2 regions of the Pantoea sp. Lij88 genome follow, and region 2 is predicted to be linked to the other one. Evidence: predicted binding sites of a transcription regulator. Region 2 holds the regulator's gene; the other holds the start of a gene.
What was found. The regulator sigma-54, encoded in region 2, starts transcription at its own class of promoters, with help from an activator protein. The targets are predictions, from matches to a motif close to GTTGGCACANNTTTCGCTNT.

Region 1 (14,705 bases), 550 kb from region 2:
CTGCTCGGTTATGCTTCCGATCTCAACTTCCTGCCGGTCGCGCTTCAGCCGCACGGCAAAGGCTTTTTAGAGCCGGACATGCAGGTTGCCACGATCGACCACTCTATGTGGTTCCACCGCCCGTTCGACTTCACTGAATGGCTGCTCTACAGCGTGGTCAGTACCTCCGCTTCTGGCGCGCGCGGTTTTGTCCGGGGTGAGTTTTATAATCAGCAGGGTGTGCTGGTGGCCTCGACAGTTCAGGAAGGGGTCATGCGTCAGCGCAGCGAATAAAAAAAGGGGGCGATTTCTCGCCCCCGATTAATCTTTTAAGTGCCCACACATTACTGGTTGTAAGCGTTCTCGCCGTGACTGTTTACATCCAGACCTTCACGTTCATGCTCTTCCGGAACACGCAGACCGACAATCATATCGGCCAGCTTGAAGCCGATGAAGGCAACAACGCCTGACCAGACGATAGTCAGACCTACGCTGAAGAGCTGTACCCAGACCTGATGGCCCATGGTAACGCCCTGAGCATAGCCGACGCCGCCCAGTGAAGAGGAAGCAAACACGCCAGTCAGGATACAGCCGACAATGCCGCAGACGCCATGCACGCCGAACACATCGCACGGGTCATCCACACGCAGCCATTTTTTCAGGGTGGTCACACCCCACAGTCCCGCCAGTCCGCCGACCAGGCCGATGATTAATGCACCGCCGACGCCGACATAACCACAGGCTGGAGTAATCGCGACCAGACCGGCAATAAAGCCTGAACAGGCACCCAGCAGCGAAGGCTTACCGCGAACGGCCCACTCGCCAAAGGTCCAGGCCAGTACAGCGCCCGCTGTTGCAACAACGGTGTTCAGGAAGGCCAGTGCGGCAATTTCGTTTGCTGCAGATGCAGAACCGGCGTTGAAACCGAACCAGCCTACATAGAGGATGGCGGTGCCGGTGAAGACCATCGGCAGGTTGTGTGGCTTGAAGGCCTCTTTACCAAAGCCAGCACGTTTGCCAACCAGATAAGCGCCCACCAGACCCGCTACAGCGGCGTTGATATGCACTACGGTACCGCCAGCAAAGTCCAGCGCGCCATCCTGAGCCAGGAAACCGCCCGCCCACACCATGTGTGCGATAGGTAAATAAGAGAGCGTCAGCCAGACACCCACAAAGATCAGTACTGCTGAGAAGCGAATACGCTCTGCGATGGAGCCGACAATCAGACCCACAGTGATACAGGCAAACGAGGCCTGGAACGCGACATGAATATACTGATAGAAGCTGCCCATAACGGCGGTCAGCTGAATGTTTTTCAGCATGGCCCAGCCAAAGCCACCAAAGAAGGCGTTGCCTTCGCTGAAGGCCAGCGAGTAGCCGTAAACCACCCACAGCACGCAGACCAGCGAGAAGGTCACAGCGACCTGCGTCAGCATTGACAGAACGTTTTTGCCGCGAATCAGACCGCCGTAAAACAGCGCAATACCTGGAATTGACATAAACAGCACCAGCGCGGTGCAAATCATCATAAATGCGTTATCAGCCTTGTCCGCAACGGCAGGCGCAGCAGCCATCGCGAGTGAGGGTAACAGTGCCAGGCTGGTGAGGCCCAACTTAGCTAACATTTTATTCATTTTTATTCCATCCCATCACAGTACTGAGTCTTAATTACAGAGCGGCTTCGTCGGTCTCGCCGGTACGAATACGGATGACGCGCTGCAGTTCAGCCACGAAAATTTTACCGTCGCCAATTTTGCCGGTGTAAGCCGCTTTACTGATGACATCCACCACTTCGTCTAACTGATCGTCGGCAATCGCGATATCAATTTTGACCTTTGGCAGGAAGTTCACGCTGTACTCTGCGCCACGATAAAGCTCTGCATGGCCTTTCTGACGGCCAAAACCTTTCACTTCGGAGACGGTCAGTCCCTGAATGCCGATAGAGGATAAAGCTTCACGTACATCCTCCAGCTTAAATGGCTTAATTACGACGGTAACCAGCTTCATTGGATCCCCTCCAGCGAGTAAATAGGTAACGTTTACGGACACGCAGGGATATAAGCAAAGCCTGTGCCAGAGTGTAAAACTGACGTTAATCAGAGAGTCAGGCGAGACGGAGCAAGGGATGCATTAGTGAAGAGCGGACAAGAAGTGGCTGGATAGCGTAGATTGCAGCAGAGGACTGCACTCCTTTGGTGCTTAAAGCGTCAAAGGAGTGCATTTGTACAGATTATTCTGATAAAGCTGCGCAAAAAAGGTGCAACTCAGCTTTCAGATGTTACAGGCACGCCCGACGCCAGATCTTCACCTGCCTGCTGCAGCTGATACATCTGCCAGTAACGTCCCTGCAGCGCCAGCAGTTGCTGATGCGTGCCCTGCTCGACTACCCGACCGCGATGCAGCACCAGAATCTTGTCTGCGTCGATAATCGTTGAGAGGCGGTGCGCGATCACCACCAGCGTGCTGTGCTGGCGTAGCCTCTCAAGCGTCTGCTGAATTGCCTGCTCGGTGCCGGAGTCGATATTGGCCGTTGCCTCGTCGAGGATCAGTATCTGCGGCAGATCCACCAGCACACGCGCCAGCGCCAGTAGCTGCTTCTGTCCGACCGACAGATTATTGCCCTGCTCGCCCAGCCGGGTATGAATGCCCTCTGGCAAAGCGTGCGCCAGCGGCGCAAGCTGCACCTGTTCAAGCACCGTCCAGACGGCCTCTTCGCTGATGTCGCGGCCCAGCCGCACATTCGCCAGCAGCGTATCGGCCAGCACTACCGGATCCTGCTGCACCATCGCAATACCACGGCGCAGCACGGCATGGCTCAGCTCGCTAATCGGTCGATCATCAATACGGATTTCGCCGCGCGTCACCGGGTAATAGCCCATCAACAGGTTAGCCAGGGTGCTTTTGCCGCTGCCGGTGTGACCCACCAGCGCCACGAACTCACGCGGGGCGACCTCAAGATGGATATCACTCAGCACATCGCGGTTTTCACGGTAGGCAAAACTCAGATTGTTCAGGGTGATACGGCCTGAAGCCAGGGGCTGCTGATCGGCACCATACTGCTGCTGCGCGGCATCCATCAGCTCGAAGATACGCTCACCGGAAACCACCGCCTGCTGCAGCATCGACTGCTGCGTCGTCAGCTCAATCAGCGGCTCATTCAGGCGACCTAAATAGGTAATGAAGGCATACAGCACACCCACTTCAAACACGCCAGGCACGGAGAAACTGAAGAGGATCAGAAGCCCGCACAGCACCATTGCTGAAAACAGGCTCAACAGCGGACGCAGCAGGAAGCCATCGAGACGCAGCGTTTCCATTCGCGCCAGATAGTGAGAGCGGCTCGCTTCGCCCATCCGCTCACCAAATCGCGCCTGCTGACGAAACTGCTGAATCACGCTCATGCCGCTGATGACTTCGTTAAAGCCGTTGTTGATGTCCGCCAGGTAGCTGCGAACCCGGCGGGCAATCGGCGTGCTGAAGCGCTGATAGATGAACATCACTATCAGCACCAGCGGGAAGATCATCATCGCCACCAGCGCCATACGCCAGTCAAGGCTGAACATCGCCACCATCATGGCACCCACCAGCGCAGCACTGCGCAGTACAGTGGAGACCACCGTGACATAGAGATCGCGGATCACCTCGGTGTCGTTCGTCACGCGCGAGATAAGCTGCCCCACCGGCTGGGTATCAAAAGCGCTCAGCGGCTGGCAGAGTGCCGCATTCATTACGTCACTGCGCAACCGCTGGACTACACCGATAGCAGCACGGTTAAACAACAGCGCCTGCCAGTAGTGCAGCCCGGCGGCCAGCAGCTGAAGCAGGATGAAACTGATCACCAGTCCGGCAACCAGCCCCCAGGGCATCTGATGTTTGGCCACCAGGTTATCGATAAAGTAGCTGACCAGCACCGGGCCGGTCACTTCCGCTGCGGCGGCGACCCACAGCATCCCGACCGCCAGCGACAGGGATTTGCGCCATGGCTTGCCGTAGCTCAGCAGGCGCTTAAGGGTTGGCCACAAGCGTGCAGACTTAGCCATGCGGCACTCCTTTTTCATTTTCATCATCATCCAGCGCCGCTTCCAGTTGCTGGTAACGGTACATATCACGATACCAGCCAGCACTGTCAGCCAGCGTGTCATGGTCGCCTCGCTGGGCCACGCTGCCCTGCTGCAGCACCAGAATCTCACTGGCTTCCGTCAGCGCCGACAGGCGGTGCGCGCTGATAATCAGCGTGCGTCCCTGCCCCCAGATACGCAGGTTATGCAGGATTTCGTGTTCGGTACGGCCATCCACCGCAGAAAGCGCATCGTCCAGAATCAGGATTTCGGCATTCAGCAGCAATGCCCGAGCAATCGAAAGACGCTGCTTCTGTCCACCCGACAGCATCACACCGCGCTCCCCGACTTCCGTTTCATAGCCCTGTGGCAGTCGCAGGATATCGTCATGAACGCAGGCCAGCGTAGCGGCATGTTCAATCTCCTGCCGGGTTGCGCCCGGCTTCCCCAGCGCAATATTGTTCGCCACGCTGTCTGAGAACAGGAACGGCGTCTGGCTGACCACGGCCAGACGGCTGCGCCAGCTGTCGAGCCGCAGCTGCGGCAGCGGGATCTGGTGATAGCGGATGTCGCCCTGCTGAATATCAAAATGACGCTGAATCAGGCTGAGCAGTGTGCTTTTACCACTGCCGGTTGGCCCGCATAGCCCCAGCATCTCGCCGGGTTTCAGCTGGAAGCTGACATCGCTTAACACCGGACTCGTGCTGGCCGGATAGTGAAAGGCGCGAATCGCGACCTGCAGCGTGCCCGGCTCAGGTGGCAGTGACTTTTCGCCATCTTTCACGGCCGGCGCTTCCGCCAGCAGTGCGCCGATGCGGCTCCAGGCGGCACTGCCGCGTTCGACAATATTAAACATCCACGCCAGTGCCAGCATCGGCCAGATCATCAGGCCGAGATACATGACAAAGCTGGTGAGCTGCCCCAGCGTCATCTGGTCATGCCACACCAGCCAGCTGCCGCCGCCAATCGCCAGCAGGTTTGAGAAGCCGATAGCGATGTAGATAGTAGGATCGAAACGGGCATCGACCCGCGCAACGCGCAGGTTTTTCTCGCCGGTATCGCGGGCGATGTCAGAAAACTGCTGCGACTGATGCTGTTCAAGGCCAAAGGATTTGATCATCCGGATGCTGGTCAGGCTCTCCTGTGTCTGATCGTTAAGGGTGGAGAAAGCCGCCTGTGCCAGCTTGAAGCGTTGGTGCAGCTGGTTACCGTAGCGATGGATCACGATAGCCATGATCGGCATCGGCACCAGCGCCAGCAGCGTCAGCTGCCAGCTGATCTGCGTACTCATCACCAGCAGCACCACACAGCCCATGACCAGCGAGTCGACCAGCGTCAGCACCCCCTCCCCGGCCGCAAACACAACCCGATCCACGTCGTTAGTGGCCCGCGCAATCAGGTCGCCGGTGCGATGCCGCAGATAAAATGCCGGTTGCTGACGACTCAGCTGGCGATAGAAATCTTCGCGCAACTCAACCGCCAGCTGGTAGGAGGCGCCAAACAGCAGCACGCGCCAGACATAGCGCAGCAGATAGACCACCACTGCGGTTGCCAGCATGATCCCAATCCACATCATGATGCGGCTGGTACTCATGTTGTCTCGCGTCACGCCATCAACAATAACCCCGACCACATGCGGCGGCAGCAACTGCAGAATAGCAATCACAATCAGCAGGATGACCGCGCCCAGATAGCGCCGCCACTCCCGCAGAAAATACCAACTTAACTGGCTGAATAATCTCACAACGCTGTTCTCAATCTCAGGCCCTCACGGGGCGACAGGTAAAGCCGTGGTGTATTTAATCTCTTCCATGGCAAAGCTGGATGTCACATCAATCAGGCCGGGCATCCCATTCACTAATCGTTTGTAGAACGCATCATAGCTTTTCATATCGGCGACCTGAATGCGCAGCAGGTAATCATACTCGCCTGCCATACGGTAAAAGGCCATGACCTCCGGCATGCTGCTCACCACCGAGACAAAGGCCTGATACCAGTCGCGGCTGTGCTGCTGCGTTTTCACAAACATAAACGCCGTCAGTGACAGTCCGATTTTATCCCCATCCAGCAGCGCCACCCGAGCGCGAATAATGCCATCATCTTCCAGCTTTTTCAGGCGCTTCCAGCAGGGTGTGGTGGTGAGGTTGACGGCATCCGCCAGCGCCTGCAGCGACAGCGTGCAGTCCTGCTGCAGCAGTGAGAGCAGTTTAAGGTCAGTTTTATCTAACATTGGGGACTCCGAGAGAATCATTTTCTCCATTAGCGCGATTTTAGCGGTAATTTTGCAATCTCTTTTTCCTGCACGTGCCATAAAATAGCCGCATCACTTTTTACCGGACGCCTGAGATGCAGACCTGCTGGATTCGCCATGCTATCAACGAAATTAATGCTGATTTTCAACGATCGGCAGAGACCCATTTGATCCGTTTCGATCTGGCGGACTTCCCCGGCATCTGGTTCTATCTGAAAGATGAAAGTACCCATCCCAGTGGCAGTCTTAAACATCGGCTGGCACGATCCCTGTTCCTCTATGGCCTCTCTAACGGCTGGATTAAAGAGAATACGCCGATTATCGAAGCCTCGTCAGGCAGCACTGCCGTTTCTGAGGCGTACTTCGCAAGGCTGCTGGGCCTGCCGTTTATAGCGGTGATGCCCGCCAGCACGGCGAAACGTAAAATTGAGCAGATCACGTTTTATGGCGGACAGTGTCATTTTGTCGAGGATCCCTGCCAGCTCTATGCGGAATCTGAACGGCTGGCGCGTGAGCTGAAGGGCCATTTTATGGATCAGTTTACCTACGCTGAACGCGCTACCGACTGGCGCGGCAATAACAATATTGCCGAGAGCATTTTCCGCCAGATGCAGCATGAACCCTTTCCGGTTCCGCATACGGTGATCATGAGTGCAGGCACCGGCGGCACCTCAGCCACGCTGGGCCGTTATATCCGTTATCAGGGGCTGGAAACGAAACTGCTGGTGGTCGATCCGCAGCATTCGGTGTTCTACGACTACTGGCAGCAGCGTGATGCCACCCTGACCAGTACGCGTGGCAGTATGATCGAGGGAATTGGCCGTCCTCGGGTAGAGCCGTCGTTTATGCCTGATGTGATCGACGAGATGATCAAAGTACCGGATGGTGCGACGCTGGCCGCCATGCTGAAGCTGGAAAAGATTCTGGGACGCAAGCCTGGCGCCTCTACCGGCACCAATTTCTGGGGCATGATGCAGGTGGCGAAACGGTTACGGGCAGCGAATCAGCCGGGATCGCTGGTGACGCTGCTGTGCGACAGCGGCGAACGTTATCCCGATAGCTACTATCAGCCTGAATGGGTAGCAAAACATATTGGCGATATCACGCCGTGGCAGCGCGAGCTGGAATAAAAAACCGGACATCCTGTCCGGTTCACGGCAATCCTCAGCATTCGGGGGAATACGCGAGGTCGGGTGTAGCCAGCCAGTGATTTAAATAGTGAGACACCGCCTGTGTCTCGCAATGCCCTAATACTGGCAGATGCGGTAGCGCGGCTTTCAGCTGCGCCATCGCATTGCCCATGATGAAACCCTTTCCGGCGTGCGCCAGCATCTCGCGATCGTTCATCGCATCACCAAACGCCATGCAATCCGCCATTGTCAGCGACAGGTGGTCGCAGAGTAGCGCCAGCGCGCTGCCTTTGTTGCAGCTGGCGGGCAGCACCTCCAGACAATCCGCGGCAGAGAAGCAGATATTCGCGTCCTCGCCCAGTACGGCATCCAGCTCGGTTTTTAGCTGGCACAGGCGCTGATGCTCATCAATAAAGCAGATTTTTGTCACCTGATGCGCGGGCAGCCTTTTAAGATCGCACAGCTGATAACCGAATCCGCTCATCTGATGCGCCACCAGCAGCTCAGGCTGAGGCCGATCGGTAAACCACCCCCGGTCGTTGAAAATATGAATCGAGGCGCGTGTATTCCAGTGGCGGTGGATGACCTCTTCGGCGACGACAGAAGGCAGGTCCCGCGCAAAAATGAGATGACCTGACTGATCGTGTACGCGGGTGCCATTACCGGTAATCAGCCATGCGGGCAGTGTCATTTTTTTCCGTAAGATCTGCATCTCCAGCAGGTGGCGGCCTGTCGCCAGCGCCAGATTAACGCCTCGCAGATGCAGCGCCTGCAGGCTATCCAGCGTCTGCTGACCCAGCTGATGATTCGGTAGCAATAATGTGCCGTCCATATCAAACGCCGCTAAACGCACCATGATTTACCTCCTGCTGAAAGATGAACTCCACTATTGCCTGTTAATTGCGGAACTAATAGTGAATACTTTTAAAAAACTGTTCCGGGTTTAATATGCGCCAGCTCAACCGTCTTAATCAGTTTCAGCGCCTGTGGCAGCAGAGCCAGGGTGCGCCTCAGCAAACCTGCGTGGCAGAGATGGCGCGCCACTGCATCTGTAGCGAGCGCCATCTGCGTACGTTGCTGTCACAATGGCAGCATGCAGGCTGGCTAAGCTGGCACGGCGAGCCGGGCCGGGGCAAGCAGGGGCAATTAGCGTTTCTGCGCACGCCTGAACAGTTAAGACAGCAGTTGCTGCAACGGCAGCTCGCTGCCGGAGACGCGGCGGATGCCTTGCAGCTGCTGGATCTGGCGCCGGAAAGGCTGATCAATATGCTACGGCCACTCATGGGTGGACAGTGGCAGAACGACACGCCGGTTCTGCGCATCCCCTACTACCGTCCGATGGAAAGCACCGCGCCGCGCCAGATTACCGGTCGGGCTGAACAGCACCTGGTTCGCCAGATCTATTCCGGTCTGACCCGTTTTGAGCAGGATGAGCCGGTCGGCGATCTGGCGCATCACTGGCAGCACGATGAAGAATCCTGTAGCTGGTTATTCTGGTTACGGCCTCAGTTGATGTGGCACAACGACGAACCGCTGCAGGCCACTCAACTGGTCACGCAGTTCCGCCAGCTGTTGCGGGATCCGCGCGTTGGTCTGTTGCTGGCCGATGTGATCAGCGTGGATGCACCCCATCCGCTTGCGCTGCGTTTTGTATTGCGACGCCCTGATTTCTGGCTGCCCCATCGCCTCGCCCACCTGTTGTGCCTGCTGCCCCATCCCGATGATCCCGCCACGGGCAGCGGGCCGTGGAAACGGGCGCACTTCAGCGCCGAACTGGTCAGGATTGAAAGTCATGCGCGCTGGCATCTGGAGCGCCCGCTGTTGCAGGCGGTGGAGTACTGGATTACCCCTCAGCTGTTTGATCCCGCTCTCGGCAGCAGCTGTCGTCATCCGGTGCAGATTGCGATAGGCGATGCCTCAGAGCTCAAAACATTGCAACCGGTCAGCAGCAGCATCAGTCTGGGCTTCTGTTATCTGGTCTGCCGCCCACGAACCGGATTTACACCCGCGCAGGCGCAAACGCTTTTCCAGCTGATCCAGCAAAGCGGTATCGTCAGCCGGTTGCCACTGGATGAGGGTCTGATTACACCCAGCAGGGAGCTGTTACCCGGCTGGGATGTGCCGCTGATGGATACGGTCCCGGTTCCCCTGCCGGCGACCCTGACGCTGCATTATCAGTTGCCGGTTGAGCTGCACCAGATGTCACAGGCGCTGGTTGCCCTGTTAAAACAGCACGGCTGCACCCTGAACGTGGTTTTTCATTCGGTGAAAAGCTGGTACCGCATCGACTCGCTTGATGAGGCGGATATCGTGATGGGCGATCGGCTGATTGGCGATGCGCCGGTCTTTACGCTCGCCAACTGGTTGCAGATTGACCCGCTCTGGCGACGGCTGTGGCCCACGCCGCAGGGCGAAGAAGTACAGGTGCAACTGCTGGCGATCCAGCAGATAGCCGACGGCGATATTCGTACCCGCGCGCTGCATCAGCTTTATCATCAGCTGATGACGGACGGCATCCTGCTGCCACTGTTTAACTATCGCTACCAAATCTACGCGCCACCTGGCGTTGAAGGCATTGAACTGAACACGCTGGGCTGGTTCGATTTCAGCCGCGCATGGATTCCGCCGCCCATTGATCCGCCTTGCAGCTGTTCAGCGGCGGACTGAGGCATTACCATAAGCGCAAAATAAACGATCAGGAAAACACCATGAAACGCGCTGTTGTAGTTTTCAGCGGTGGACAAGACTCCACTACCTGCCTGATTCAGGCTTTGCAGCAATATGATGAAGTTCACTGCGTCACTTTCGACTATGGTCAACGCCACCGTGAAGAGATCGATGTCGCCCGCGATCTGGCAATGAAACTGGGTGCCCGCGCGCATAAGGTGCTTGATGTCACCATGCTGAACGAACTCGCCGTCAGCAGCCTGACGCGGGATAACATTCCGGTGCCGGCTTACAATCCTGAGGCCAGTGGCTTACCCAGTACGTTCGTGCCGGGCCGCAATATTCTCTTTCTGACGCTGGCCTCGGTTTACGCTTATCAGGTCGAAGCGGAAGCAGTGATCACCGGCGTGTGTGAGACCGATTTCTCCGGCTACCCTGATTGCCGTGATGAGTTCGTCAAAGCGCTGAACCATGCTGTGTCGCTTGGCATGGCGCGCGAGATGCGTTTTGAGACGCCGCTGATGTGGCTTAACAAAGCGGAAACCTGGGCGCTGGCGGATTACTGGCAGCAGCTTGCGCTGATTCGTGAAGAGACGCTGACCTGCTATAACGGCGTGAAAGGTGACGGATGTGGTGAGTGCGCAGCCTGTCATTTACGGGCCAATGGCTTACAGGGTTATCTCAACGATCGTGCTGGCGTCATGGCAGCCATGAAAGCAAAGAGCGGCCTTAAGTAAGGCTGCATGACGTGGCGGCAGAGAACCGGATTTGCCGCCCCGTTATCCGCTCATGCCATCAGACGCATCAGTCTCTCGCGTAACTCCCCTTCCAGCGCAACCGCCTTCTGGGTCCGTAAATCAATACAGACAAACGTGAGTGCCGCATCCGCGACCACGGTCTCCTGACCTGCCAGCAAAACCCGCTGCGCAATAATGCCGCTTTTGCCGTTTAACTGCGTGATCTCACTATCGATAGTCAGTACGTCGCCCAGCACAGCCGGGCGACGGTAGTTGATGTTGATGTTGACCACCACAAAAGCCAGTTTCTGTTCCTGCAACCAGTGGAATGCTTCAACCTCTTCCAGCCATTGCCAGCGCGCTTCCTCAAGAAACTCAAGATAGCGCGCATTGTTGACGTGCTGATAGACATCCAGATGATAGCCGCGCACTTTTATGGTGGTCTGCATGGTCATGCTCTCCTGCTACTGTAAGTTTACTGGTTGGACCTGTTCACTTTAGCAGAGTCGCCCGGTTAGCGTGGGTTAAGCATCACAGATGTGTCGCACCTCACAATTTCAGCCGGGAAGCATTTCGCTCTATCAGCGCATTGCCAATACCCGGCACTTCACTGAGTTGCTGAACCGCGCTAAAGGGTCCGTACTGTTCGCGATAGCTCACTATTGCCTGGGCCTTTTTTAGTCCCACCCCATTCATAACGGCAGAAAGTTGTTCGGCGGTGGCTTCATTGATACTGACCTGCTCCTGCTGTGGCTGCGCGGCGGCCTCCGTTTTCGGCGCAGAATGTGCACTCTGCGTGACAGCTGTGCTGGCCGGTTCAGGTGCCGCAGAGACGCTGCTGTGACAGAGTGCCCCGCCCAGCGCGAGCGAGAGATAGAGGGCAACGAGTTTAGGTTTAGCCATGCTGTGTTTCTCCTTGTGTGTAAACAGCAGCGACAGAGTGGCACTACTGCGCACAAGGCTCAAAAGCGGAATTTCAGAAATGGAAAAGGCCGCTAATGCGGCCTTTGATTGTTACAGTCGTTGCGCAGTTTCTGCGAGGCTTACTGCATTTGTGCGGCAGCGCCGTACTTTATTTTGGCCTCTTTACGCAGGTTTTGCAGTAACGCTTCAAACGTCAGCTGCGCATTATTCTGCGTGACGCCTTTGACCATTTCGTCAATCTGCGCCTGCGGCATGCTGCCGGTTTTCACTTTATCAACCGCCACCAGTACCACGTTGCCCTGCATATCTTCGCTCACACCCCAGGACGGTTTATTTTCCGCAGGCTGAGGCAGATTAAAGGCGGCCTGTGCAACCGGATCCTGCGCATTGCGATCAACGGTTTTGCTGGCGCTCAGGGTCAGACCTGCGGCAGTCAGCGCATCCTGCTTACCGGCTTTGAGGTCGGTCAGCAGTTTATCGGCCTGGGCTTTCGCCTGCTGCGTCGCTTTATCGTGCTTGAGCGTATCGGTGATCTGCGCCTTAACCTGATCCAGCGGTTTCACCGCTTCCGGTTTATGCTCGCTGATACGCAGCACAAAGGCACGATCGCCATCGACAGTGATGATATCGGAGTTGTTGCCCGGTGCGCCGTTCTGACCCACCAGACCCCCGTTAAAGATCGCCTGCTTCACCGCATCGAAATTCAGCGCGTCTGGCAGCGTATCCTGACTGAACCAGCCGGTCTCTTTCGCTTTCAGACCCGAAGCCTGCTCGGCACCCGCCAGTGACTCATTGTCATTGCTGGCCGCTTCGCTGACTTTCTGCTGCAGTTTGTAGAAGGCATCAACGCCCTTCTCCTGCTTCACTTTCGCGGCAATCGCGCTGCGAACGTCATCCAGCGGTTTAACCTGCTCTGGCTGGATATCGTCGAGGCGAACCACCAGGAAGCCCACTGAAGATTTGATCACGCCTGACATCTGGCCTTTCTCAGTCAGACCGGCATTTTTCAGTTCATCCGGGGTTGTTGACGGTTCCAGCCAGCCCATATCACCGCCCTTACGCGCAGAGATCGGGTCGATGGATTTGGCTTTCGCCACATCCGCGAAATTAGCGCCACCTTTCAGCTGAGCCAGTACCGCATTAGCATCGGCTTCAGTTTTGGTCTGAATCACGCTGTAGCGCGTACGCTGTGGCTGTGAATAGTCTGCTTTATGCTGGTCGTACCAGGCCTGAATATCCGCCTCGCTGGCATCCTGCTGCATGCTGGCAGCATCCATCAGGATATAGCTGACGCGGAACTGTTCCGGTGCCATAAAGCTGGTTTTATGCTGCTGATAATACTGGCTGATTTCGTCGTCATTAACGGTCTGCTTCGCTGCCAGTGCATTGACGTCCAGCGTTGCCTGACGAATATCGCGCTGCTGTGAAACCAGGTCCACCAGTCGGCTGGCTTCGCCCTTCAGCGTGAAGTCGGTGTTAGCCACGGCATTGATCAGCTGCTGATTAGAGAGTTGCTTGCGCAGCGCTTCGGCGTACTGGTCGGCACTGAAGCCCATATTGCCGATCAGAGCCAGATATTTACCGTTGTCGAATTTGCCGTTGGTCTGGAAAGCCTGCTGATTGAAAATCGCCTGCTTAACCTGATCGTCACTGATGCTGAGGTGGAGATCTTTGATGTAGCTGTCGAGCAGCGCCTGATCGATTAACTGCGACAGCGCCTGCTGGCGGATCTGCTGCATGAAGCCATCATTGCTGGCCAGCTGTGAGAACTGGTCGCCCAGCATCTGCTGCTGACGACTGCGTTCGCTGTTGAACGCCTGCTCCAGCTGTCCACGGCTAATCTCCTGACCGTTAACTTTGGCCGCATAGTCGTTATTGCCGCCAATCAGATAGTTGCCAACGCCCGTCAGCACAAAGGAGACCATAATCAGTCCCAAAATAATCTTGAGCACGACATTGTTCGACGCCGCGCGTAAATTGTCCATCATGGTATGGCAACACTCCGCTGTAGTGTGAATGTAAAGCTCGGTCGCAATTCGCCAGTGGCTGACGACTCACGCAACTGCTGGCTTAGCTGGCAGTCTCAATCCGGTCCAGGTCCATCTTACGGCCCGATTCTTACCGGTTAAAACAAAAAAGGCACATCTGATTGATGTGCCCGTATGTTACATGAGAACGGGTTAATCGTCCTCTAATCCACTGAAGAAAATGCGTCAATGAATCTATTCGTTGTTATTAATTGACAGCGTCTTTCAATGCTTTACCAGCACGGAAACCGGGCACTTTACCGGCCGGGATGGTGATCTCTTTACCGGTCTGCGGGTTGCGGCCGGTACGTGCAGCGCGGTCACGCACAGAGAATGTGCCGAAACCAACCAGAGCCACTTCATCACCGTCTTTCAGTGCATCTGAAACTGAGCCCATAAATGCATCTAAAACACGTCCCGCTGCAGCTTTAGAAATATCAGCATCGGCAGCAATTTTGTCGATCAATTGTGACTTATTCACTCTATTCATCCCCTCTTTTATTATTTCACATCGTACCCTGCATCCAGCCAGATACGAACGCGCAGCAAGTTATATCAAGCCTGTGGAGCCGAAACAACGGAATTTCTCTGAGAACGTCGCGTCGGCAGCCACCTAAATTAGCGGCACAAAAAAAAGCTGGCAAGCGCCAATTGCCTTGCCAGCTCCGCTTTTTAACGGTTTTTGCCGTTAATCACTATTTTGCTGTTGCGACCTGCATGCCGTATGGCGCATTTTCGAGTGCCAGATTCAGCACTTCTTCAATGCGTTTCACCGGATGGATCTCCAGATCGGCAATCACGTTCTGTGGAATCTCTTCCAGGTCACGCTTGTTGTCGTCCGGGATCAGTACAGTCTTAATGCCACCACGGTGCGCTGCCAGCAGTTTCTCTTTCAGCCCGCCAATCGGCAGCACCTGACCACGCAGGGTGAT
Region 2 (14,705 bases):
ATAAGCCCGTCAATATTGACTCGCAGAATCAGGCGCTGGATTTGCAGGGCAATGTCGCGACCTTTACCGGCAATGTCATCGTGACGCAGGGTTCAATCAAAATCACGGCGGATAAAGTCGTGGTGACCCGTCCGGGCGGCGACAGCAAGAAAACTATCGTTGATGCCTACGGTAATCCTGCCACCTTCTATCAGATGCAGGACAGCGGCAAGCCGGTTCAGGGCCACGCCTCAAAACTGCACTACGAACTGGCTAACGATTTCGTTGAACTGACCGGCAATGCTTTCATTGAGCAGCAGGACAGCAACATCAAAGGCGATCGTATTACCTACCTGGTAAAAGAGCAGAAAATGCAGGCTTACAGCCAGGGCCAGAACAAGCGCGTTACCACCGTACTGGTGCCGTCGCAACTTCAGGATAAAGGTTCGTCCAACAGCGGAAAGAAGAGTAACTGATAGCTATGGCCACATTAATCGCAGAAAACCTGGCGAAGGCATATAAAGGCCGTCGCGTGGTAGAAGATGTCAGTCTGCAGGTAAAGTCCGGCGAGATTGTCGGCCTGCTCGGCCCGAACGGTGCCGGTAAGACCACCACCTTTTATATGGTGGTGGGCATTGTCCCGCGTGACGCTGGCCGCATTATTATTGATGACGAAGATATCAGTATCCTGCCGCTGCATGCGCGTGCGCGTCGTGGCATTGGTTATCTTCCCCAGGAGGCGTCGATTTTCCGTCGCCTCAGCGTCTACGATAACCTGATGGCAGTACTGCAGATTCGTGATGATCTGACCGAAGAACAACGGCAGGATCGCGCCCGTGAACTGATGGAAGAGTTCCACATCGAACATCTGCGCGACAGCATGGGTCAGGCACTTTCCGGTGGTGAGCGACGTCGTGTTGAGATCGCACGCGCGCTGGCCGCTAACCCTAAGTTTATCCTGCTGGATGAGCCCTTCGCCGGTGTCGATCCGATTTCCGTTATCGACATCAAGAAAATCATTGAGCATCTGCGGGACAGCGGCCTCGGCGTGCTGATTACCGACCACAACGTGCGCGAAACGCTGGCGGTGTGTGAGCGGGCTTATATCGTCAGCCAGGGCCACCTGATTGCGCATGGCACACCCAATGAAATTCTTGCGGATGAGCAGGTTAAGCGGGTTTATTTGGGTGAAGAGTTCAGACTCTGATAAGGTGTCGTTAATACCGATGTTTACCTGGGAACTACCATCCTGTCTATGAAGCAAGGTTTACAACTCAGGTTCAGCCAACAGCTGGCAATGACTCCACAATTGCAGCAGGCGATTCGTCTGTTGCAACTTTCTACGCTTGAACTCCAGCAGGAGTTACAGCTTGCTCTCGAAAGCAACCCGCTGCTTGAGCAGACTGACCTGCATGAAGAGATCGACTCCCGGGAATCATCGGAGTCTGAGGCGCTGGATACACGCGAAGCGCTTGAGCAGAAAGAGATGCCCGATGAACTGCCGCTGGATGCCACCTGGGATGAGATCTACACAGCAGGCACGCCTTCCGGCACCGGCACCGATTATCAGGATGATGAGTTACCGGTTTATCAGGGCGAGACCACGCAGTCACTTCAGGACTATCTGATGTGGCAGGTCGGACTGACGCCTTTCAGTGACACCGACCGCGCCATTGCCACCTCTATCGTCGATGCTATTGATGACACCGGATATCTCACCGTTTCGCTAGAGGAGATCCTCGACAGTATCGGCAACGATGAGCTTGAAGCGGATGAAGTTGAAGCGGTACTGAAACGCATCCAGCGCTTTGATCCTATTGGTGTTGGTGCGCGCGATCTGCGTGACTGTCTGCTGGTTCAGCTGTCGCAATATGCCCCCGAAACGCCGATGCTGGCAGAAGCACGCCTGATCGTCAGCGAACATCTCGACCTGCTGGCGAATCACGATTTCCGCAGTCTGATGCGGGTGACGCGCCTCAAAGAAGAGGTGCTGAAAGAGGCGATGCTGCTGATTCAGTCGCTGGACCCGCGTCCGGGTCAGTCGATCAACACCAGCGAGCCGGAATATGTCATTCCCGATGTGCTGGTGCGTAAGGTCGGCACCCGCTGGACGGTGGAACTCAATGCCGACAGCGTTCCGCGTCTCAAAATCAATCAGCACTATGCGGCAATGGGTGGCGCCACGCGCAACGACAGCGACAGCCAGTTCATTCGCAGTAACCTGCAGGAAGCCCGCTGGCTGATTAAGAGTCTGGAAAGCCGCAATGATACGCTGCTGAAAGTGACGCGCTGCATTGTTGAACAGCAGCAGGCGTTTTTCGAGCAGGGTGAAGAATTTATGCGTCCGATGGTGCTGGCGGACATCGCCCAGGCCGTTGAGATGCACGAATCAACCATTTCCCGTGTAACCACGCAGAAGTATCTGCACAGCCCGCGTGGCATTTTTGAACTGAAGTACTTTTTCTCCAGTCACGTTAATACTGAAGGTGGCGGCGAAGCCTCCTCGACAGCGATTCGTGCCCTGGTGAAGAAATTAATTTCGGCGGAAAATCCAGCCAAACCCTTGAGCGACAGTAAACTGACCTCCATGTTATCTGATCAGGGGATTATGGTGGCACGGCGTACCGTCGCCAAATATCGTGAGTCTTTATCCATCCCGCCATCGAACCAGCGTAAACAACTGGTTTGAAAGAAATGAGAAGGAAGACCTATGCAGCTGAACCTGACCGGACAACACGTTGAAATCACTGCACCTCTGCGTGAATTCGTTAACGGTAAATTTGCCAAACTGGAACACTATTTTGAACATATCAATCAGGTCTATATTGTCCTGAAGGTTGAGAAAGTCACTCAGGTGGCGGACGCAACCCTACACGTGAATGGTGGCGAGCTGCACGCCACATCCGAAGCGGAAGATATGTATGCGGCAATTGATGGGCTGATCGACAAGCTCGCCCGTCAGCTGACCAAACACAAAGATAAACTGAAAAAACACTAACCTTCACGCTAGCGACGCGCGCCTGCCGCGCAGAGCCGACAGGATGGGGCGGATAATCCGCCCCGTTTTGTCATCTGAGTAAGCGCCGATTGTCTCAGGCGTTAAGACGCGCTGGCGGTGAATGGCCTGGTGAACACGCAAGTGAAACGATAATGAACAACGATCTCACACTGGAATTGAGCACAGTGCTTTCGCCAGACTGCACCCGCAGCGGCGTACACTGCCAGAGCAAAAAACGTGCGCTGGAAATTATCAGCGAACTGGCCGCTAAGCAGCTCAACCTGCCGCACCAGACGCTTTTCGAAGCGATCCTGACCCGCGAACGCATGGGCAGTACCGGTATCGGTAACGGGATAGCGATTCCTCACGGCAAGCTGGAAGAGGATACGCTGCGCGCGGTTGGGGTGTTTATCAGCCTCGAACAGCCGATTGCGTTTGATGCCGTCGACAACCAGCCGGTCGATCTGTTGTTTGCTTTACTGGTCCCGGCTGACCAGTGCAAAACACACCTGCATACCCTGTCTCTGGTGGCGAAGCGTCTGGCAGATAAAACGGTCTGCCGTCGTCTGCGTGCTGCGCAGAGTGATGAAGAGCTCTACGCCATTATTACGGAAGTCCAGACAGAGCAGTAACGCGTCTTTACCGGCCGGGTGCCGGTTTTAAAACGGGAGAGAAGGTCATGGTGCTGATGATCGTTAGCGGTCGTTCAGGCTCGGGGAAGTCAGTGGCGCTCCGCGCGCTGGAAGATATGGGGTTCTACTGCGTTGATAACCTGCCGGTCGTGCTGCTGCCTGAGTTAGCTAACTCACTGGCTGAGCGCAATATTTCGGCAGCGGTCAGTATCGACGTGCGTAACATGCCTGAATCCCCTGAAATTTTTGAAACCGCACTGAATAATCTGCCTGACACATTTTCACCTCAGTTGCTGTTCCTCGACGCCGATCGCAACACCCTGATTCGTCGTTACAGCGATACGCGCCGTCTGCATCCCCTCTCCAGCAAAAACCTGTCGCTGGAGAGCGCCATCGATGAAGAGAGCGATCTGCTGGAGCCGCTGCGTTCACGTGCCGATCTGATTATCGATACCTCAGAGATGTCGGTGCATGAGCTGGCAGAGATGCTGCGTACCCGTCTGCTCGGCAAGCGTGAACGCGAGCTGACCATGGTGTTTGAATCCTTTGGCTTCAAACATGGCATCCCGATTGACGCCGATTATGTGTTTGACGTGCGCTTTCTGCCCAACCCTCACTGGGATCCGAAACTACGCCCGATGACCGGCCTCGATCGTCCTGTGGCGGCCTTCCTTGATCGTCACACTGAAGTGCATAACTTTATCTACCAGACGCGCAGCTATCTTGAACTCTGGCTGCCAATGCTGGAAACCAATAACCGTAGCTATCTTACCGTGGCGATTGGCTGTACCGGCGGCAAACACCGCTCAGTTTATATCGCAGAACAGCTGGCGGATTACTTCCGTTCGCGCGGTAAGAATGTACAGTCACGCCATCGCACGCTGGAAAAGCGCAAATCATGACCGTCCGACAAACTGTAGAAATCAAAAATAAGCTGGGCATGCATGCCCGCCCGGCAATGAAGTTATTTGAGCTGGTACAGAGCTTTGATGCCGAAGTGTTGCTGCGCAATGAAGCGGGCACAGAAGCCGAAGCCAGCAGCGTGATTGCGCTGCTGATGCTCGACTCGGCCAAAGGCGGGCATATCGAGATTGAAGCCAGCGGCCCGGAGGAAGTTCCGGCGCTGGCTGCGGTCATTGAGCTATTTGAAGCGGGCTTCGATGAAGATTAAGGCTTAGTCGAGCTTATTACGCTGCAGGAAGCCCTCGCCGCCCAGCTGGCGCATCTGACGCAATATCCACTGCTGCCGCTCCCTGACATAGCCTGAGGGCGCAGCAGCACGATAACGAATCGGATTGGGCAGAACTGCCGCCAGCAAAGCGGCGTCTGCGGCGGTCAGCCGGCTGGCAGGCTTATGGAAGTAGCGCTGTGAAGCTGCCTCAACGCCAAAGATGCCGGGTCCGAACTCTGCAATGTTCAGATAAACGGTCAGAATGCGTCGCTTCGTCCACACCGTCTCAATCCCTACCGTCAGACCCGCCTCCAGACCTTTACGCACCCAGCTGCGACCATCCCATAGGAACAGATTCTTCGCAGTCTGCTGTGACAGCGTGGACGCCCCGCGCATCCGGTTGTCGCTTTTATCCAGTACGGACTCGATCGCCGCCACATCAAAGCCCCAGTGAGTGGGAAACTTTTGATCTTCTGAGGCGATAACGGCCAGTCCCATCCAGGGCGAAATCTCGTCATGGCCAACCCAGTCTGAATGAGCAACATAACTAAAATCACCGCGTAACCAGGCACCGATCTGTCGCTCAGTCATCACCGCTGAGAACGGCACCGGTAAGAATGAAAAGAGTAAAATTCCCGCCAGCCATACTCCCAGCCACACCAACAGGACGCGACCCGCAATCCGTCTGATACGCTGTCCGACGCTTCCTTTATGCTTGTTCATGCAATCTTCCCATACCTGTTGCAGATGTTAATCAATCACTCATGTAATCACTGCCATTAACGCAGTCTTTTTACGATTATCGCTGAAAACGAGACGGCCGTTTCCAGACTTTATTCAATCATTTTGCATCAAAATGCTGCAACAGTTCGAAATAGTTCAAGGACTTCCGAAAAAAAGGAATCGGTTCCATTGATCGGCCTTGCTTAGCATCTTTCCAGATAAACAGTTAATAATGAGTAATAAGCGCTTTAATAAATCATTCACCATTCTTAACTGTTATTTTTTTCTTAATCCTGCGCTGTCCAAAGCTTAATCAGAATTATCGTTATAACGTATAAATAAACAGCGCTTAACGGACAGACTTGCAGCTGATATGGCCCTGTTTCCTTCCAGCAGGAATCCTCATGTCCGGATGACAGAAGGACAAACTTTTAGATTCTTTTTAATCATTCCAAATCGTTTTGGATAATTCGTGTCATTTCAGGCCGCGCGCTTGCAATATCAGCGTTTTAGCCTCGCTGAGGAGGTAAATGTTAACGCCAGCTCACTTTACTGCTGCCGAGCCACCGCTTCGCTGCCTGGCAGCCTTAAAACTACACGAAAAAGTGCAAATCTGATTAAAATAACAGCAATACAGCACAGAAATTGATTCCTTACTTGACTGTGTTGCCAAATTAATGTTTTCTGTATTTAAACGCTGCTCAATATCACAAATTTTAATGAATCTTGTCGCATGAGAAGATGAATTTGCTAAGGTGATAACAGTGTTAACCAATACCCTGCGGCTGCATTAATTATTCATATCATAGCGGCCGTAATGATTTCCCTGGTGTTGGCGCAGTATTCGCGCACCCCGGCCTCGGCTGGGGTCATTTTTTTCCGGGGTATCACTTATCCTGCTCTGACACCCAGTCGCGTAATACCTGCACATCATGTCGCCACTCATGTTTCAGCTCATCAATCCATTCAACGACATTGTCCCACCATGCCGGTAACTCCGGACTCTGAATCTGTTTTGCCAGCATCTGCAAACGCTGCAGCCCGACCGAACCCGCCGCGCCTTTGATTTTGTGTCCCTCTTCAGCAATGCCTTTCTGATCGCGCGCCATCAGATTCGACTCCAGCACCGCAAGATAGTCCGGCATCATCTTTTCAAACATGGTCAGGCTCTGAGTAATCAGACCGGGACCCACCAGTTCGATATACTGTTCCAGCATGGCGACATCCAGCAGCATCCGGGTTTTGTCATCACTGACCTCAGCCGTCTCCTCTTCCGAATCTGCCTGATAATCCCAGTACTTTTTGATCATTGCGGTCAGTGCCGGCACCGCCAGCGGTTTGCTCAGAACATCATCCATGCCCGCGTCGAAGTACTCTTTTTTGTCTTTGAGCACATTCGCGGTGAGCGCCACCAGTGGGGGCAGATGCGTGCCCTGATACTGCTGGCGAATCGCCCGTGAGACATCCAGGCCGGTCATATCAGGCAGCTGGATATCCAGCAGCACCAGATCAAACTCCAGCGGATCGAACATCGCCAGCGCCTCACTGCCGGTCATGGCAACCTCGACGCTGCAGCCCAGCTTCTCCAGTACCGAGCGCGCCACAATCACGTTAAGCTCAATATCTTCCACCAGCAGCACGTGCAGCGCAGGCAGAGGCAGGCTATCGTCCACGCCTTCATCTTCCACCTCTTCAGCAATGCGCGGCGCTTTAATCTCTACGGTAAAGCATGAACCCTGTCCTGGTGCGCTGTGAACGCGGATATCACCGCCCATCGCCTGCGCCAGACGGCGTGATACCGCCAGCCCGATGCCGGTACCGGTCGCCGGTTTGCCGCCATGCTGGTCTTTGACCTGATAGTACATCGCAAAGATTTTGTCCTGCTCGTCCTGGCGGATACCCATACCGGAGTCCTGTACCTCAAAGCGCAGCGTCTCATCCTGCTCATACGTCACCCGCACCACGATTTCGCCCTGCTGGGTGAACTTCACGGCGTTACCAATCAGGTTCCACAGAATCTGACGCAGACGCGTCCCGTCAGTGAAAATCATATGCGGCAGCGGCAGTTGCGGTGCGAGCACAAACTTCAGCCCTTTTGGCTGAGCCAGCAGGCCGGAAAGATTTTCTAAATCGGCAAGGAAGCCGGTGAAGTCCAGCGGCTGATTATCCAGCTGCACTTTGCGACGCTCGATTTTGTCCACCTCAATCACATCATTGAAGATGTTGCCCAGCGTGATGGCGGAGACGTGGATAGTTTTCAGGTATTTCAGCTGTTCCTGATTGAGATCGGTATCCAGCAGAATACGGCTCAGGCCGACAATGCCATTAAGCGGCGTACGAAGCTCGTGGCTGATCGTAGAGATAAAAGTGGTCTTCTCCCGGCTGGCGTTCTCTAACGCGTCCTGATAGCGCTTACGCTCCGTTATATCGCGGCCAAAGCCCATCAGCCCGCTGCGCTTACCGACGCGGTCGTAATAAGGGACTTTACGAATCTCAAAACAGGCTTTGCGCCCATCGGGATATTGCAGCCACTGTTCATAGGTCAGGGAGACGTTATGGCGGAACACCTTCTCATCCGTTTCCAGCACCTTAGTCGCCGCTTCATCATCATAGATATCGCGCGGGGTCAGGCCAATCAGCTGCTTTTCGCTTTTGCCGGTCAGCAGTTCCATCGCGCGGTTGCAGCCGGAGAACTGCTTATCGATGTTGCGATAGAAAACCAGGTCAGGCGAAGCATCCAGGAATGAACGCAGAAAAGAGGATTGCTGCTCCAGCTCAATCTGAGCCTGCTCACGACGCGTTACCTCTTCACGCAGCTTATCCATCACCTGTTCGCGAGCCAGCTCCGCTTTTTTACGGTCGCTGATCTCATGGTTCAGTTGCGTAATGGTCTCTTTCATCTGCCGGTTGAGCTCCAGATCGCGGGTGCGCATCTCTTCCAGCTTATCCACCAGCCGTGCCAGCCGTTGGCGGGACTCCTCCAGCTGATCGACCACCACCGACAGAAAATAGACGGCCCAGGGCGTGATCAGCAGCCCAAAGAAGACCGAACGCACCACGTCAATGCTCTCGACATGGCCCCGCAGTACCATCGTGACCGCCATCTGGACAATCATCGCCAGCACGACCAGCGCAGACGCCAGCAGCAGCGAGAACCTCACCAGCCCAAGCTTGACCATTAAATCAACGTAGTACTGCGCCAACAGACGAATTTGTTTCATAACAACTCCCTGGAAGAGAAACAGCCTCATAATAGCGCAGTTACCCCGCTGACGTCGCAGCACGTCGCAGGGAGATGCGGGTTCAAACGCCCTTTTATGGTGCATCCGCAGAGCCGATCGGCGACGTTAAGGACAAAGCGGTTAAAACCCTTGACTGACTGTGCCAAATGAATAATCTGTAAGGCCGCCAGCGAATCACCGATTTCTCTGTACGGCCTTTTTTCAATATCCTGGCAACGTCCTGTTGCGCAGGCACACCCTTTTATATGCATACCCATTCATCTTTAGTGATGTTTTAAGCACGCGCATGCTGATTAATTTTTCTTATAACCAACCGCTGTTTCATTCAAATAGTCGGACATAAGAAAAACAGATACATGCTATGCATCAACGGTGCTGAACAGCATTTAATGCTGTGTAACACCCCGTCACCAGCATGGTGCAGAGATCTGACACCTGCACTACAGTGAGTCAGTTCACATTTATCGGCCGATCGCCAGGCACCAGAGTGATACATTTTAAACCTTAAAATCCATTAAATTCAGAATGTTAAGCAGATAAAACAGCTGATTACCCCGTCTGACCACCCTATTTGACCTGATTACGCTTTCCCGATAAGTTGGAAATCCGCTGAAAGCTTTCCAGACGGGCCATTGTCTCGGCATATCTATGCAACAAGAAGACTCCCGCGCGGTTTAAGTCATCTCCTTTAAGAGACCGGAAATCAGAGAGCAGCTCAATTAAGGACGTTTTACCGATGTCTGGAGAGAAATGCTCAGGGCTATGACGCGCGCTCGACAGAGCATGGCGATGAAAATGATAGCGCCCCAGTGCGCCCAGACCCTGAATCAGTGCAGGTAATGTCAAAGCAGTTTAAGGAGACCCTCAATGTCCACTAAAAAACCTCAATCCTATGGCTTGTATGATCCGACAGCAGGCAGTGACAGCTGTGGTGTAGGTTTCATTACGCGTAAGGACGGCGAGCAGACCCACGAGATTCTGCAGATGGCGCACAGCGCCCTGTGTACGGTGCCTCACCGCGGCGGTATGTCAGCGGAAGGCGTCGGCGATGGCGCGGGGGTCAACGTTGATCTTTCGCTGCACTTCTTCCGCAAAATTACCGGCCAGCCGCTGGAAGCGGGCCGCTTTGGCGTCGGCAACTTCTTTGTGCCGAAAGATGCCGGACTGCGCGCGAATGCCGAACGTCTGGTCGATGAGGCCCTCAGCAGCTTTGGCCTGCCGGTGATCATGAAACGTGATATGCCGCTCGACAGCAGCGTGACGCGCCCGGCGGCGATTCAGTTCCAGTTACCGATTCTGCAGTGGATTTTCACTGCGCCACAGGATGTGGTCGATCAGAACGACTTCGAACAGCGCATCTACCGCGCCCTGTTAACCATTGAAGCGCGCGCCTTCACCGAAAGTGAATTTGGCGGTCTCTATCCGCTGTCGCTGTCGTCGCGCACGCAGGTTTTTAAAGCCCGTCTGAACTCCAATGAAGTGATCCCTTACTTCAAAGATCTGACCGACCCCGATCATCAGGTGCGCGGGCTGTTCTTCCATACCCGCTTCTCCACCAACACCGATCCGCATACCACCATGGCGCAGCCGTTCCGCCTGATGGCGCATAACGGTGAGCTGAACACGGACCGTAAAAACCGCATCGCCGAGTCCGCGCTGGCGCTGGCCCGCGGCAAAAAAATCGTGCGGCCTAAAGGCCAGTCAGACAGCTCGCGTCTGGATCAGAGCATCCACAGCCGTCTGATGGAAGATAATCTCGACCTGATCACCGCCGTCGTCTCAATGATGCCGCCTGCCTGGGAAAACGACAGTTCGCTGCCGGCAGAAGTGCGTGACATGCTGGAATATTTCTCTCTGTATGAAGAGAAGAACGACGGCCCGGCGGCATTAATCTTCGGCAACGGTGAAGTGATTGGTGCCCGTCTTGATCGCCTTGGCCTGCGTCCACTGCGCTCAGTCGAAACGGCTGAATATATCGGTGCGATGTCAGAAGCCGGCCAGATTGCCTTCCCACCGGAAAGCGTATTACGTCGTGGCCGTATCGAAGCGGGCGGCATGCTCTATTTCGATCATCGTGAAAAACGCAGCTACACCACGTTACAGGCGCTGGAAAAACTGGCTGCAGAGAAAGATTATTCGGCGCTGCTGCGTGAAGCGCGTGTCGGTCTTGACGATCTGCCGGAGATCCCGGCAGAACAACAGGGTTCACCGCTGCGTTATCGCGGCGATCTGAAAACCTATCAGCGCTTTGTGGCCTACTACTACAACCAGGAAAGCTTCAAGTTCATGATGGACCCGATGCTGAACACCGGCGCAGAGAAGATCTCTGCGATGGGTTACGGCAACGCCATCAATGGCTTATCCGATCATGAAGGCGGCATGGCGCACTATTTCTCTCAGCGCTTTGCTCAGGTGACCAACCCGCCGCTGGACTCTATCCGTGAAGTGGATGGCATGACGCTGCGTGTCGCCCTGGGCGCAAAACCCCATCTGGGCCGCAGCAAAGGCCGTCAGATTGTGGTGCCAACACCGATCCTCAGCCACCTTGATATGCTGCGGTTACGCGAGCAGACCATCGCGCCTTATGCCCGCTTTGAGATGCTCTATGAGCCGGTGATCGGCAAAGATCTGCTGAGCACCACCGCGAACGCCAATGCGCTGGAAAAAGCGATTGATGACCTGGCGCAACAGGTCGTGGATTTTGCCCGTACTCAGGGCGGCATCGCTGTGCTTACCGATCGCCACATCTCTTCTAAGCACGCGGCGATCCCGATGCTGCTGGTGGTTTCCGCCATCAACCAGCGTCTGGTGCAGGAAGGCCTGCGTCTGGATGTGTCTCTGGTCGTAGAAAGCGGCCAGAGCATCTCCTCGCACCATATTGCCGCCACACTCGGCTTTGGGGCTTCCGCTATCTATCCACTGGGCGTACAGATGCGCGCAGAAGAGAAATTTGGCGAAGGTGAAGAAGGCAACAAAGCCTTTAAGCGTTATGCCAAAGCGGCTGAAAAAGCGCTGATGAAAACCATGGGCAAAGTGGGTCTCTGTACCGTTGAGAGCTACAGCAGCGGCGAATTCTTCGAGCCGAACTTCCTTAACACCGATGATCCGGTGCTGAAAAAGTATTTCCCGAATATCAGAACGCCGGTTGGCGGTGCAGGCTTCGCCGCTATCGCGCAGATGGCCGTTGACTGGCACCAGAGCGCACTGAAGATTCAGGGCGAGTCTGAAGTGCCACTGCTGGGCCTGTTCAAAGAGCGTGCAGAAGGCGCGGGTCACTCCTACGGCACCATCGCCGTGCGGACCTTCATCGACATGACCGAAGAGCCGATTCGCTTTGCTGACAAGGCACGCGAAGAGGACAACTTTATCCGCCTGATGACGCTGGCAAAACTGGACAACGCGTTTGGCATCAAGCCAGAGACGTTTAAAGACAGCAGCTTCGAGCGTATCCCGGATGATGTGATCAACAACTTTGCGATTACGGCCGACTACCGTCAGTTCTCCAGCCTGATGTATGAAGAGCGTAAACGTCGTCCGGCAGCCCTGCGCGACATTCTGACGTTCCCGGCTGACCTGACCCACATCGACAGCGAAGCGGAGTTCCGCCGTAAGCTGGGACGCTACTCACTGACCAACAACGGCTTTGCCATTCGTGGTATGGAGTGCGAAGCGGTGGATGGCAGCCTGAATCACTTTATGCTGCGTCTGACCGATGCGATTGAGGGGCTGAAGCCAGAGAGCGAGCGCCTGCAGAACCTGTCCCGCGCGCTGAAATTCCGCTTCGGTGACGATATCGAGAGCAGCGACGTGGTCGAAGGCGGCCTGAAAGTGACGGCTTACGGTAAAGCGGCAGATTATCTGTCACGTATCTTCACCACCCTGCCCTCACTGCCGCTGAGCGAAGTGCAGCCAGCCTGTGAAATTACCCGTACCTTCGCCTCCGGGGCGATGAGCCACGGCGCGCTGGTCGCGCCTGCGCATGAAGCGGTCGCACACGGCACCAATATGGTCGGCGGCATGAGTAACTGTGGTGAAGGCGGCGAGCATTACTCCCGTCACGGCACCATCCGTGCTTCCCGCATCAAACAGCTGGCTTCGGGTCGTTTCGGCGTCTGGGCTGCCTATCTGGCAGACCCGATGCTGGAAGAGCTGGAGATCAAAATTGGTCAGGGAGCGAAGCCTGGCGAGGGCGGCCAGTTACCGGCAGCCAAAGTTACCGTTGAGATTGCTGCGGCCCGTGGCGGTACGCCTGGCGTTGAACTGGTCTCTCCGCCACCGCATCACGACACCTATTCCATCGAGGATCTGGCACAGCTGATCCACGACTGTAAAGCCGCGCGGGTGCGCGTTATCGTCAAACTGGTCTCGTCTGAAGGGATCGGCACCATCGCAGTTGGCGTAGCTAAAGCTGGTGCAGACGTGATTAACGTGGCGGGTAACACCGGCGGGACAGGCGCTGCGTCTGTGACCAGCCTGAAATATACCGGACGCGTGGCCGAAATCGGTATCGCTGAAGTCCACCAGGCGCTGTGCGCCAACGGCCTGCGCGAGAAAGTGCTGCTGCGCTGCTCTGGCGCACAGCAGACCGGCAGCGACGTGGTGAAATCGGCCCTGCTGGGCGGTGACAGCTTCGAGTTCGGCACTACCGCACTGATGATGCTGAAATGCGTAATGGCGAAGAACTGCAACGTGAAGTGCCCGGCTGGCTTAACCACCAACGCCGAGGCCTTTGATGGCGATCCGCGTCAGCTGGCGCAGTATTTCCTCAACGTGGCGCATGAAGTGCGTGAGATTCTGGCACGTATGGGCCTGCGTTCCCTGCGTGAGGCGCGCGGTCGCTCCGACCTGCTGCACCTGATGGATCATCCGCTGGAAGTGGGCAAACTCGACTTACGCGCCATGCTCACCGTGGTGCCGGAACTGAAAATCGACAAGCCGGTGTATCTGGAAAAAGATTTTGAGCTGGATGATGGCTGGATTGAGCAGCTGAAGCTGTCGCTGGTGACACAGGGAAATCCTGACGTCGCCCTGGGCAACAGCATCGTCCTGAACAACCGCAACAAAAGCGTCGGTGGTCAGCTGGCTATCGATATTGAGCGCATGCTGAACCATCAGCTGAGCCCTGAGCAGTTGAAAGCGATGCCTGCCGTCATGACCGACGATCGCGGCCGCCGCTATCTGGCACCTGAGAGCGTAAAAATTTCCACTACCGGTTCTGCCGGTCAGTCATTTGGCGCATTCTGCAACGATGGCATGCAGCTGACCCATTACGGCACCTGTAACGACGGTGTCGGCAAAGGACAGTGTGGCGGCGAGCTGATTGTGATGTCGCCTGGCGGCGGCGCGCAGGATGCCGATGGCAACGTGCTGATTGGTAACTTTGCGCTGTTCGGCGCGACCGGCGGACGTCTGTTCGTGCAGGGCCAGGCCGGTGACCGCTTCGCGGTGCGTAACTCAGGCGCAACGGCCGTGGTCGAAGGCGTCGGTGATTTCTGCTGCGAATATATGACCAACGGCGCCATCCTTAACCTGGGCACCTTTGGTAAAGGATTTGGCAACGGCATGAGCGGCGGCTTTGCCTACCAGTACGACCCGTATGGATCGCTGGCCAGCCACGCTGCCGGTGATTCCGTGCGGTTCGGTTCAATTGCCGATCAGGATGAGATGGCGCAGGTGCACAAGCAGGCCGTGCTGACCATGCTGAACTGGCATCTCGAAGCGACCAAATCGCCACGTGCCGCCTGGCTGCTGGAGAACTGGGAAACGGAGTGTCACCACTTTGTTTACGTGATGCCGCGTTCGCTGCTGCTGTATCAGGATGGCGGCGAGATTCTGAAAGCCAAGAGCCGCAAAGATCTGCTCGAAGAGCTGTCAACGGCGCTGGCAGGCCATCAGGTTGCCAAGTTTAAAGCCGCGTGGCGTCAGGGTAAAACGATCGCCAACGGTGCCGTACCGGCCTA

Region 1: the regulator sigma-54 is predicted to act here: its motif matches at 2,038-2,057, upstream of glnK (P-II family nitrogen regulator).

Annotation. Positions count from the first base shown of each region.
Region 1 is NZ_CP118269.1:3,020,302-3,035,006, forward strand. Features, by position in the region: gene tesB (acyl-CoA thioesterase II) at 1-273, shown strand, start outside; gene amtB (ammonium transporter AmtB) at 324-1,613, opposite strand; gene glnK (P-II family nitrogen regulator) at 1,648-1,986, opposite strand; gene PU624_RS18055 (SmdB family multidrug efflux ABC transporter permease/ATP-binding protein) at 2,244-4,019, opposite strand; gene PU624_RS18060 (SmdA family multidrug ABC transporter permease/ATP-binding protein) at 4,012-5,781, opposite strand; gene PU624_RS18065 (Lrp/AsnC family transcriptional regulator) at 5,806-6,267, opposite strand; gene PU624_RS18070 (PLP-dependent cysteine synthase family protein) at 6,384-7,418, shown strand; gene cof (HMP-PP phosphatase) at 7,453-8,274, opposite strand; gene PU624_RS18080 (SgrR family transcriptional regulator) at 8,367-10,085, shown strand; gene queC (7-cyano-7-deazaguanine synthase QueC) at 10,127-10,822, shown strand; gene PU624_RS18090 (acyl-CoA thioesterase) at 10,873-11,271, opposite strand; gene PU624_RS18095 (ComEA family DNA-binding protein) at 11,372-11,725, opposite strand; gene ppiD (peptidylprolyl isomerase) at 11,866-13,734, opposite strand; gene hupB (nucleoid-associated protein HU-beta) at 13,982-14,254, opposite strand; gene lon (endopeptidase La) at 14,469-14,705, opposite strand, start outside.
Region 2 is NZ_CP118269.1:3,572,548-3,587,252, forward strand. Features, by position in the region: gene lptA (lipopolysaccharide ABC transporter substrate-binding protein LptA) at 1-455, shown strand, start outside; gene lptB (LPS export ABC transporter ATP-binding protein) at 461-1,186, shown strand; gene rpoN (RNA polymerase factor sigma-54) at 1,235-2,668, shown strand; gene hpf (ribosome hibernation promoting factor) at 2,690-2,977, shown strand; gene ptsN (PTS IIA-like nitrogen regulatory protein PtsN) at 3,130-3,609, shown strand; gene rapZ (RNase adapter RapZ) at 3,657-4,511, shown strand; gene npr (PTS phosphocarrier protein NPr) at 4,508-4,780, shown strand; gene mtgA (monofunctional biosynthetic peptidoglycan transglycosylase) at 4,784-5,503, opposite strand; gene arcB (aerobic respiration two-component sensor histidine kinase ArcB) at 6,391-8,724, opposite strand; gene PU624_RS20650 (glutamate synthase-related protein) at 9,613-14,705, shown strand, end outside.